Regions from separate parts of the Paenibacillus sp. FSL R7-0163 genome, predicted to be linked through region 1. Evidence: predicted binding sites of a transcription regulator. Region 1 holds the regulator's gene; each other region holds the start of a gene.
What was found. The regulator Rex, encoded in region 1, represses fermentation and respiration genes when NADH is low (regulators of the CRP and FNR family bind a similar motif). The targets are predictions, from matches to a motif close to TTGTGAAATATTTCACAA.
Positions count from the first base shown of each region.

Region 2: nadA (quinolinate synthase NadA) is a predicted target of Rex. The motif match lies at 2,565-2,582, and genes of this name have one in related genera.
Region 3: NST45_RS26000 (phosphoketolase family protein) is a predicted target of Rex. The motif match lies at 2,635-2,652, and genes of this name have one in related genera.

Region 1 is NZ_CP150224.1:1,585,874-1,590,225, reverse strand. It holds gene NST45_RS07010 (amidohydrolase) at 126-1,427, opposite strand; gene NST45_RS07005 (redox-sensing transcriptional repressor Rex) at 1,414-2,067, opposite strand; gene dinG (ATP-dependent DNA helicase DinG) at 2,198-4,352, opposite strand, start outside.
Region 2 is NZ_CP150224.1:6,093,418-6,097,769, forward strand. It holds gene nadB (L-aspartate oxidase) at 1-1,516, opposite strand, end outside; gene nadA (quinolinate synthase NadA) at 1,556-2,494, opposite strand; gene ftsH (ATP-dependent zinc metalloprotease FtsH) at 2,754-4,352, opposite strand, start outside.
Region 3 is NZ_CP150224.1:5,938,220-5,942,571, forward strand. It holds gene NST45_RS26000 (phosphoketolase family protein) at 137-2,518, opposite strand; gene NST45_RS26005 (GntR family transcriptional regulator) at 2,813-3,535, opposite strand; gene NST45_RS26010 (hypothetical protein) at 3,623-3,811, opposite strand; gene guaD (guanine deaminase) at 4,123-4,352, shown strand, end outside.

The DNA.
Region 1 (4,352 bases):
ACCCGCGTGTTTATCCAAAATTTCATAATTTTCTAGCTTTCCCAGCCTTTAAAATGTACAAAAGGCCGCAACTTTTGCTAAAAGCAAAAAGTCGCAGCCTATTATTTATTCGTTATTATCCAGACTTAACGCTTCAATAAACCTTCGAAGGCTTCTTGCGCTTTACGCCGGATAGCTTCCTCATCCAGGGTTAAGCATTGTCCATGCTTGATGACCTGTTTACCATTCACCCACACATGCTCAACATCCTTAGCGCTAGCAGAGTAAACTGCATGAGACAACAGATCTGTGTGTGGCAGCAAATGCGGCTGATCTATATCAATTGCAATGAAATCAGCTTTCATCCCAACAGCAAGTCTACCTACATTATTTAAAAAGATGGACTGGGCGCCATATTCTGTAGCCATACGTAGAGCTTCTGGAGCTGGAACAGCCGTTGGATCACCGCTGACACCCTTATGAATGAGAGCTGCAAGCCGCATCTCTTCAAACATATCCAAGTTATTGTTGCTTGCCGCGCCATCCGTGCCAAGAGACACCTTCACACCAGCTTTTAGAAGATCAGTAACCCGAGCCACTCCGCTAGCCAGCTTCAAATTACTGCCCGGATTATGAGAGACACCCACATTATGGCGAGCCAAGATCTCAATCTCTTCATCATTTAAATGAACACCATGTGCAACTATCGAGGGACGTGTGAACATTCCAAGCTTCTCTAAGTGAGCTACAGGACGCAACCCGTAATCCGCCACATTTTGTTCCACTTCACGTTTCGTTTCGGACATATGCGTATGCATCGGTAAATCCAGATCATGCGCTGCCTGCACGAACTTAACCAGGAAGTCCGGAGGGCAAGTATAAGGGGCGTGCGGCGAGATCATAGTAGTAATTCTACCGTCCGCCTTTCCATGCCAGTTACGGGCAAAAGAAATCGCTTCCGCAAGCTTGTGATTCTGTACATCCTCTGGACATAACCCGATCACACCACGCATCAATACGGAACGGATACCTGATAACTCAGCTACCTCAGCTACTCGGTCCATATGATCATACATATCGAGGAAGGTCGTAGTTCCACCCTTCAGCATTTCCAATACAGATAAGGAGGTTCCCCAGTATACATCATCACCGGTGAACTTTTCCTCCATCGGCCACATTTTCTCCTGAAGCCACACTTGTAGCGCTAAATCATCTCCATATCCACGCAGCAAAGACATCGCCGCATGACCATGTGTGTTTACAAGTCCAGGCATGAACAGCAGACGACTGCCATCAACCACTTGCACTCCAGCTTCCATCTGAGGCTCTTCTTTTCCTATGTAAGTGATTAAATCATCTTCAATAGTCATATATCCACTCAGAACCGGCTCATCCGTTCCCGGAGTCAGAAAATACCCGCCCTTAATTATCGTTTTATTGCTGTTCATGTTCGCTTTCTTCCTTTCCATCCCGCAAGTAATAAGCAAGACTTTGCAGATCAGTTGTAAAATCAGCTGCATGCACCCGGATATTCGGTGGTGTCTTCAGAATCACAGGGGCAAAGTTCAAAATCGCTTCAATCCCAGAAGAAATGAGAATATCTGCTACATTTTGAGCTTCTGAATCAGGTACGGTAATAATGGCAATGCGAATACCTTGCTCACGAATCGTGCTGCCTAGTTCATCCATTGGTTGCACAGTAAGGGAGTTGATCTTACGTCCAACCTTAGGAGCGTACGAATCAAATATAGCGGTGATTTTCATTGTATCTTTAAGATATGCATTGTAATTAGACAAGGCATGTCCGAGATTACCTGCCCCTACTAAAGCTACATTAAGCTGTTGATCCAGCTTCAGAATATGACGGATTTTCTCAATAAGATACGTTACATCATAGCCGATACCTTTTCTGCCGAAGTCACCAAAATACGCTAAATCCTTACGAATCTGTGCGGGATTAAGATCCAGCTTTTGTCCAAGTTCCTGAGAGGAAACTGTTAATATTTCGCGATTCTGGAGATCATTCAAAAAACGCAAATACACAGGTAGTCTGCGAACAACGGCTTCTGATATTTTATCCGATTTCATATTTTTCCTCCTAAAAATAGTAATGTTCTTGTGAAAATCCATATTCAAACGTATACCTCTCCTTATTAAGGGCGGTACTGTAACTTACCGCCCTTAAGGATAAGGAGGAGCTAAACTGAAGACGAGCATTTTAAGAAGCGCCGCCATCCTCTAGCCATTCCGCTATGCGGGGGACCATTTGATCAGTCAGCATATGCTCCATTTTGGGACCAGGCAATGAATAAAGGAAATACTTCCCGTAATGAGATTCAATAACCCTTGTATCATAAACAATAACTATTCCGCGATCCTGCGCCGTGCGAACCAGTCTTCCGAATCCCTGCTTAAAGCGAATAACCGCTTGAGGAACAGACAATTTCATGAACGGATTCTTCTTCTGAGCCTGCAATAACTCCGACTTCGCTTCCGCCAACGGGTGATTCGGCGGTTGAAACGGAAGTCTCACGATGGCCAGGCAAGTCAGTGCTTCACCTGGAATATCTACACCTTCCCAGAAGCTGCTCGTCCCCAGCAGAACGGATGCTGCACTGTCCTGAAAGCGGCGGATCAGCTTGCTCCGGCTGCCACCTTCCACGCCTTGACCAAGCACCGTAATCTCTTGTGAGGCCAAAGCCTCTTTAAGCGGATCATATACCTGACGCAGCATTTTATAAGAAGTAAACAGAACCAGCATCCGCCCACGTGTTGTTTTGGCAGCTTCTGCTAACGACTGTACGAGTGTATCGACAAATCGAGCATCGCCCACACTGCCCTTCACACTAGGAAAATCACGCGGTATAACTAGCAGCGCCTGCTCGCGATACTTAAAGGGAGAAGGAAGGAGTGAAGTCATTAGACGTCCCTCTTCCGCAGCTTCGTTAAGTCCGAGATTATCAATCATAAACTGAAAAGATTTATCTACAGACAGCGTCGCCGAGGTAAGCACGATGCTTTTTTTCTTATCGAAGAACAACTCTTTAAGCTGGCTGCTAACATCCACAGGGACGGCATACATCTGCAGTGATTTGCTGCGGTAATTTCCATTTGCCTCCAGCCAATATACTACATTATCGTCATTCAGCCCCATAAAGAATCTTACTTGCTCACGTATGGAAGCCAAATCCTTAAATAAACCGCTAATATCAGTAACAAGACTGTCTGCTGAGGATTGGCTTTCCTGGTCACGCATCTCATTAAGCATTTTATCACCCTTACGGATGATGTCGCTTAACGTCAGATTCATAGTGTTCTCAAGCGCAACTAATTCATCCCAATCCTTCGGCTTACGGGCGGGAAGCAAACGCATAACCAGTTGTCCCGCTTCCCCTGCTGCTGCATCACTGCGTTCCGGCAAAAGGCTGAACAGCTTGTCGCTGAGTGCATCCCAGGTTTCTTTGACAGTAAGCAGATCCGGGTAGATCCGATCGATGACTCCGCTCCATTCTGAAGCCTCTTCACTGCCTGACGACTGTAAGATCTGGCGCAGAGCAGGAAGCTGTCCGTTTCGGCTATCTTTATACAGTCGCGATAACGTGTGTGCCACAGTGAAATGCTTCATATGCATGCCAAGATGTTTACCAGCCACATCTTCTAAATGATGTGCTTCATCAATTACAAGATGCTCGTAAGCTGGAAGCAGCTGGTGCCCAGCTTTAACATCTGCGAATAGCTTGGAGTGGTTCGTAATGACCACGTCAGCAATCCCAGCTTCATGCTTGGCCCTATGATAATAGCATTTGCGGAACCAAGGACAGGAACGTCCCAGACAGGAATCGGTATCGCTTGCCACCGTCTCCCAGAAATCACCGCCCCGGCCGCTTAAATTCAGCTCTTCATCATCCCCTGATTCACTTTGAGTGAGCCATACGATCATCTGAGCTGCAGTAAGCGCATCTTCCCTTGGGCTTATAAAGTCCTTTTTATTAATTTTATGCTCAAACTTACGCAGACACAAATAATGTCCTCTTCCCTTAAAAATAGCAGCTTTAAACGGAAAAGGAACTACCTGCGTTAACAAAGGGATATCCCGCTCGCGCAATTGGTCCTGCAGATTAATGGTATGAGTGCTGACCATGACTTTTTCATTGGTGCGAACGCTTTGATAAATGGCAGGCAACAAATAACCGAGCGATTTACCGGTTCCTGTGCCCGCTTCGATCAGTAGGTGTTTGTCTTCGGCAAGTGCCGTCATCACCTCATTGATCATAATATCCTGAGCTTCCCGGCTTTCATACTGCGGTAATGTGTCTTTAAGTCGTTTGGTTACTTCGTCCATATAATCAGTAAAAGATAAATTCGCTAGCGGA
Region 2 (4,352 bases), 2.4 Mb from region 1:
AATGCGCCCCACGGCTCTCTTCCCGTGCCAGAGCAGACTCTGTCACAAGCAAACAGCAGGTCAGCATATTAGCAAATTCATATTCCTCACGTTTGGACAAAGCTGATCCAAAGATTGGCAGCTGTCGTTTTAATTCATCTAATCCTTTAAGTAACATCTCTTCGTTACGACGTAGTCCGGCATATCGAACCATTACCTTCTGTAGCTTCAAACGACGTTCCACAATAGCTTGAGTTGGCGAATCTACACGGCCCTCGTTACTGATAACCGATAAAACATCACGGTCCAGCGGGGAAAGCTCATGAATCCGATCAATAATACGCTGTCCAAATACAATGGCCTCAGATAAAGAATTACTAGCTAAACGGTTAGCGCCATGCAGGCCTGTGGAGGAAACCTCCCCGCAAGCAAACAGACGCGGGACGGTACTCTCTCCATTCAGATCGGTCTTAATCCCCCCCATCATATAATGCGCAGCAGGAGCCACTGGAATCCAATCACTTGTAATATCCAGTCCATAGCCCATACATGTCTCATATATTGTGGGAAACCGATGCTTCACCATCTCTGGAGATTCATGTGTAATATCCAAATAAACGAACGTTGATTTAGTAAGTTCCATTTCACTTACAATAGCTCGCGCTACAATATCCCGCGGGGCTAGTTCAAGCAGGTTATGATAACGCTCCATGAACCGCTCTCCATTAATATTGCGCAAGACTGCTCCTTCCCCACGCACAGCTTCGGAGATTAAAAATCTAGGAGCTCCTGGGTAACTAAGTGCTGTAGGATGAAATTGAATAAATTCCATATCTCGTATATGAGCACCAGCGCGATAGGCGATCGCTACACCATCTCCTGTAGCTACCTCAGGGTTGGTAGTGTATCGATATAATTGTCCTGCTCCACCAGAGCACAAAATGGTCGCATCCCCTTGCAGGAACAACCGTCCACCACCGGGCCGCTGCAATAATGCGCCTACACATTCGCCACCTTCAGTGATGAGATCGATAACATAATGATCATCCCAGACCTCAATATTCTCATGTTCCGCTACCTGTTCCGCCAATGCACGAACAATCTCATAACCGGTAGCATCCCCATTAGCATGCAAAATACGGCGGTGGCTGTGCGCTCCTTCCTGAGTCAAAGCCAGTACCCCATCTTCCTTATCAAACAGGGTTCCTAAGCGAATTAACTCATGAACGCCTTCCGGCCCTTCATTAACAAGTGCATCGACAGCTGTTGAGGAGCAAAGACCTGCACCGGCCATTAAGGTATCCTGCCGGTGGTATGCAGGGGAATCATCCTCAGCTATAACAGCTGCGATCCCCCCCTGTGCATAGCGAGTATTACTTTCCATCACTGATTTCTTTGTGATCATTATGACACGCCGATCTTCACTGGCTTTAATAGCTGTGAATAACCCGGCAATCCCTGAACCAATAACAATACAATCTGTCTTTACCGTAGGAATATCCCGAAGATCAAAATCAACCAAATATTGTGGAATCATGACCGCTTTTCACCTGTTTCAACGAAAGAGTAGCGCATGCTACCGGACTTGTAGCATGCGCTCTAGGGATGTTCTGGCTTTGTCGGCGACAGCAGGCGGTACATAGATTTGTGGCTTCATCGTCTCCAGGCATTTCACCAGTTTTTTTAGATTATTAACTTTCATATTGGGACAAACAAGAAATTTGGTAGCAAAATGGAATTCTTTATCTGGACTATCCTTACGAAGCTGATATCCGGTACCATCTTCCGTTCCAACGATAAATTGCTTACGATCCGATTTCCGGCAATACTCCAGAATTGATGTAGTGCTGCCTACATAGTCACCCATGGCCACTACTTCAGGACGGCACTCTGGATGAACTACAAATTCCGCATCTGGATATTTTGCTCTCATCTCTACTACATCTTTGACGGTCAACATGTCGTGAGTGTTGCAATAGCCTTCCCAGATAATCAGCTTCTTGCCCGTCTGATCTTGTACATATTGACCAAGATTCTTATCTGGGACCCAAATAATCTCTTCGGCGTCAAGGGATTCGATTACTTTCACAGCATTAGCAGAGGTACAACAAATATCGGTTTCTGCTTTAATCTCGGCGGACGAGTTGATATAAGTGACTACTTTAGCATTTGGATGTTGAGCTTTTAGCTTACGTAAACCGTCTACATTGACCATATCTGCCATTGGACAGCCTGCACGTTCATCAGGAATTAGGACGGTTTTGTTCGGGGCTAAAATTTTTGCACTTTCCCCCATGAAATGAACACCGCAGAATACAATAACTTCCGCATCTGTCTCTGCAGCCTTCTGAGCGAGTAAAAAAGAGTCGCCCCGGAAATCGGCAACCTCCTGAATTTCATCACGCTGATAATAATGAGCTAAAATGATTGCGTTTCGTTCCTTTTTAAGCTGTTCAAGACGTATACGAAGTTCTCGATTCTGTTCCTGCTTGCGCTCAAGCGCCAGAGCTTCCACCGATTGTTCTCCCCCTTAAATCCTCGCGGCTTTTCGCCGACATGATGTTATCAAATGGCATGCGCCATCATGGTGAAAAAATGAACATGCTGATATAAATAGTAAGTAATATTAATCACTAATGTACACAACGTTCCAGCCCCTGTCAATGTAACTGGACAGGCTTTAAGGCATAGAATCCCTTAAAAATTAAAATAAAAAATCCGGAGAACAGTTACGTTCTCCGGATAAATTTACATCATATGAATGGTGGACCCAATTAGGTAAGGCTAGTGCCCCCACCTTTGTTGTCATCACCGGAACCGTCATTACCCTCAGAATCAGGGTTATTCGGGATATCCTTTGATAAGTCAGGAAGTGTGGACTGTTCGTCCTCAGGCTTGCCTTGAATGCGAACTCGCACATCACCGATATTGTCGATGACAGGCTCGCCAACTTCATGGGCAACACCTTCGCCACCCTCTGGTTTACCATCCTCGGAAAGGAATCCTTGTTCAATCAGTTGTGTGATCTGATCAAGCTCAAGTGTTTCTTTCTCAAGTAATGTATTGGCAATCAAGTGCATTTCTTTGGAGTGTTTGATCAACAGATCTTTACAACGTTCGTAACTCGAAGTAATAAAGTTCTGCATTTCCTGATCAATCTCATAAGCAATGGAATCACTGTAATTCTGTTCATGCCCAATATCACGACCTAAGAATACTTGACCTTGAGAAGATCCGAACTGCATAGGTCCAAGCTTATCGCTCATACCGTACTCCATAATCATGGCACGCACGATGCGCGTAGCCTGTTGGAAGTCACTGTATGCACCCGTACCGATCTCACCAATAAACAATTCTTCGGCAACACGTCCACCAAGTAATCCAGTAACCTTATCTAAAAGCTCCTGCTTGGTAACGATCATCCGATCTTCCTTCGGAAGCATAATAACGTATCCGCCTGCACGTCCGCGTGGGATAATAGTAACTTTATGCACCATATCGGCGTGCTCAAGGAAGTAACCAGCAATAGTATGGCCTGCTTCATGATAAGCTACAATACGTTTCTCGCGGTCACTGATCACACGGCTGCGTTTCTCAGTACCTACGATAACACGGTCAATAGCTTCATCCACTTCAATCATGGAAATATCTTTACGGTTACGGCGTGCAGCTAGCAAAGCTGCCTCATTCAGCAGATTCTCCAAATCAGCACCTGTGAATCCGGTTGTGCGTTTAGCAACAACATCCAGTCTTACATCTTTCGTAAGCGGTTTGTTACGAGCGTGCACCTTAAGTACAGCTTCACGGCCTTTCACATCAGGACGGTCAACCGTAATTTGACGGTCAAAACGTCCTGGACGAAGCAATGCCGGATCAAGTATATCAGCGCGGTTAGTCGCCGCTACAATAATAATGCCTTCGTTACCACCGAATCCATCCATCTCAACCAGCAATTGGTTAAGCGTCTGCTCACGCTCGTCATGTCCGCCACCAAGACCGGCACCACGCTGACGACCCACAGCATCAATTTCATCAATGAAGATAATACATGGAGCATTCTTCTTAGCATTCTCGAACAAATCACGTACCCGAGAAGCACCGACACCCACGAACATTTCCACAAAGTCAGAACCGGAAATACTAAAGAAAGGAACGCCAGCTTCACCTGCTACCGCACGGGCAAGCAATGTTTTACCTGTTCCCGGAGGACCTACAAGCAATACGCCCTTAGGAATACGTGCGCCGACAGCTGCAAATTTGCGTGGATCTTTCAGGAACTCAACGACTTCGACAAGCTCTTGCTTCTCTTCGTCCGCCCCTGCAACATCCTCAAAGCTGATTTTCTTCTTCTCTTCATTATATAACCGAGCCTT
Region 3 (4,352 bases), 2.5 Mb from region 1:
TAAGCTAATGGCTACTACTGCCTTCGCCATTCGGGACTTCAACCCTATAGATAGCGCCCATGCTGGGCGCACACAAATAAAAAGACACCTCTAAAGGTGTCTTTTTGTATTACTTCCTATGGTACTGGCTATACGTTTATTTCAAAGCTTTCCATACCCAGTTCTCTACTTCTGGCAAATCAATACCCTCTTCACGAATGAATTGGTGATGTTTCTTAACGATAGCATCCATTTCATCTGCGATCGCTTTATAGTCGTTAGCATTAGGCAAGCTCAGAACAGCTTCCTTCGCCAAGTCAAAGCGGTCCATTTGATTCAATACGCGCATATCGAATGGTGTTGTGATATCGCCATTCTCGCGGTATCCGTGTACGTGCAGGTTATGGTTATGGCGATCAAAGAACAAGTCTTTAATCAGACCTTCATATCCGTGGAAAGCGAAGATAACTGGTTTATCTTTTGTGAAAAATTGATCAAACTCTTCGTCAGATAAGCCACGCGGATCTAATTTTTGACTTCTCAGTTTCAACAAGTCTACCACGTTGATATATCTAATCTTAAGGTTCGGCAGTTTTTCATGCAGGATAGAGATTGCAGCCAAGCTTTCGATAGTTGGTTCTGTACCTGCAGAAGCAAAGACAACATCAGGCTCTCCACCTTGATCGGTGCTTGCCCAGTCAATAATCTTCAGTCCTTTATCCACCAGCTCTTGTGCTTCATCCGCACTGAACCATTGTGGACGAGGATGTTTGGAAGAAACGATCAAGTTAATTTTTTGACGGTCATTTAAGACGGTGTCAAAGACAGCCAGCAAGGAGTTCGCATCAGCCGGCAAATACTCACGGATAAATTCTGGTTTTTTATCAGCCAAGTGACCTAGCAAACCTGGATCTTGGTGAGTGTAACCATTGTGGTCTTGTTGGAATACAGTTGAAGTTGCTACCACATTCAATGATGGAATATCCGCACGCCAGCTTTGATCTGTTGCTTTACGCAGCCATTTGAAATGCTGAGTAATCATCGAATCCACGACACGCAAGAAAGCTTCATAGCTTGCAAAGAAACCATGGCGACCTGTCAATACGTAACCTTCAAGCAAACCTTCTGCCTGATGTTCAGACAATTGGGAATCGATAACACGGCCATAAGAAGCTAGGAATTCATCATTCGGCTCAATCACTTGATCCAACCATTGACGTTTCGTCACTTCAAAGACAGGTCCCAGACGGTTGGACATTGTTTCATCCGGTCCGAAAATTCTGAAATTGCGGTTCTCTTCGTTCAGAGAGATAACATCTTTCATGTATTTACCCAGAACGGCCATATCTTGTGCTATTACTTCACCTGGTTTGGAATTATCAAGTGCGAACTTACGGAAATTCGGTAAGTTTAGATCTTTAATTTGGTTGCCAGCATTAGTAACTGGGTTCATTCCCATACGTCTGTCGCCAGTTGGCAGGATCTCAGCAAGTTCAACATTCAGACGACCATTCTCATCAAATAATTCTTCTGGTTTATAGCTGTTCATCCACTCCAATAACGCTGGAGCGTGCTTCATATTCTTTTGATCCACTGGAATCGGCACCTGATGGGCACGGAACGAGTTCTCATTCGGAACACCATCCCATTGCTTTGGACCCGTCCAGCCCTTAGGAGAACGGAAGACCAACATTGGCCAAACCGGACGCGTAAGGTCATTGTTGTCACGTGCATTCTTTTGAATCGCTTCAATTCTTTCTACGATGGTATCAAGCACCTTAGCCATTTCTGGATGCATTAGATCAGGATTTTCGCCTTCAACGAAGAACGGTTCCCAACCCATACCTTTAAAGTATGCAGTAATTTCTTCTTTGGATTGACGAGACAGAATCGTTGGGTTACTGATTTTGAAACCATTTAAGTGCAAGATCGGCAGAACTGCACCATCAGTAACTGGATTGATGAACCGGTTGGAGAACCATGAAGCCGCTAATGGGCCAGTTTCAGCCTCTCCATCACCAATAACAACAGCGGAGATCAAATCTGGATTATCCAGAATAGCACCTACACCGTGGGATAGAGAATAACCTAATTCGCCACCTTCGTGGATCGATCCAGGTGTTTCAGGGGCAGCATGGGAAGCAACTCCACCTGGGAAAGAGAATTGTTTGAACAATTTCTTCAGACCTGGGATATCTTGTGTAATTTCCGGATAAATTTCAGTATAGCTACCATCGAGATAGGAGTTTGAAACCATGACCTGACCGCCATGACCAGGACCCTCGATATAGAACATATTCAAATCATATTTAGTAATGACCCGATTCAAATGGGCATAAATAAAGTTCTGGCCGGGAATAGTTCCCCAGTGTCCAATTGGCTTAATCTTTACGTCTGCTTCTTTCAGCGGTTCTCTTAACAACGGATTATCTTTCAAATACAGTTGACCTACAGAGATGTAGTTAGTTGCGCGCCAGTATGCATCAAGCTTCTCTAAATAAGTTTTTGATGAGTAATCAACATCCATGGATAATACCATTTCTTCCACTCCCCAAAATTTTTTCTGTGTCTACATTGCCGTAATTTCTTCCACAAGTACATCATACCGCCGCCAAAAATTAATTCAACCTTTTCAACAAATGATACGGTCCAATTTTGTGAAAATATGAACATAGTATGAAAAACGGTGTCAATTGTCTGTAAAAATACGTCAATATTAATATATATGTAAAAATATGGGCTGAAGTTTGCGGGAGATATTTGCTGCTTTTCCTTCATCTATTTTACGCAAAATAAAAAAAATAAGACCGAGAAAAATTCCCCAGTCTTACTTTTAATGAACGGACACAAAGGTATTAAATTTTAAGTATTTATAGTGGAAACGCATATGGGAGAATTCAAAGGGTGTGCCATTATCTAAAAAGAAAATCCCTTCCATAATGCTTACTGGCTCATTCGCCTGCAAATGCAGCAGCTCTTGATCCGTAGCCTCAGAGGGTTCTGCGGATATCGATAAAAAGGATTTGGTTACCGCCAGGTTCCGTGAATCCTCCAAATAATTAAAGATAGATCCTTCAATAATAGTCTGATTTAAGTTCTGCACGATTTTGATTGGGATATAACCCGTTTCAATCATAAAGGGTTCATCATCAAAAAGACGCAAGCGAACGATTTTGTATACAAAATCATGTGGTCCTAAAAACAGATCCCGTTGCAGTTCTTCCGTTGGTGGAATGACCTCGAATTTCAGAACTTTAATCTTTGGCTTCTTCCCATTCATTTGAAAATTGTCGGTGACACCTAAATTAGAGCCTTCGTAGTTAAAAATAGATTCATTTTTTATGTATAAAGGATTTATAAATGTCCCTGAGCCACGCTTTTTAAAAATAATGCCGGCATTTGCCATTTTAGTCAGAGCACTTTTAATAGAACTACGACTCACTTGATAAGTTTCACTAAGCGTTCGTTCATCCGGTAATTTCATATCGGGAAACTGCCCAGCAAAAATTTTCATTTTTAAGTCATCAATAATTTGTTTGTAGACAAACTGTGTCATGAAGTACTCCTTTTCAGGTCGATACAAGTTTTATTTCAATCTTTACTATAACATAATAACCAGACGTTTATAATCTATCCGGCCACCTTATTTACGACGGCGATTTGTCATGCGATTGTACATCACTAAACCGGCAATGACCATGCCCAGCGTCCCCATACTACTAGCTGCTTCAGCCTGCATACCAAACAAAATGCACAGGTTAGTGACCAAGCTTTTTGTAAGTACAGCAACAATAATTAACATCAACGGGCGCCAAATGTTGTATCTTCTCATCCAGGCAACACTCCTAATCCAATTTTCTCAAACTATTGATCGATTTCATCTATTATATCACAAGATAGTAACCGCATTCATTTCCTATAACCGTAAAGGAATCGAAACACACCTGCATTTTTTACTTCCCTCTATCTTTTTCTGTATTCTAGCATAGCGAACATGACGTCTATGCGTCATATTCGGTTTCAATTCCTCCGCTCCTCCTATCCGTCAATTACGCCTTTATTCGACTTTTGGTCTGGACTTATCCTTTTTCACGGATTATAATAACGAATGCACACCAAAAGACGAACATTAAGGCGGAAATTATGAGAAAATATATGCAAATATTCCTAGGCACTTCATTTTCTAGCCTATCCCCAAAAGAAATTCAAATTTTAAAGGACCATCTCTTCTGTATCAACACGGATGGGATGATAGAAATGATTGTTGCACCGAAGCACCCCGACTATCAACCCTTGCTTGATGCTTATCAAGGTCAGGACAATTTTCATGTATTAGCTGAAGGCCAGTATTTTTTGCCCGGCTTTATCGACCT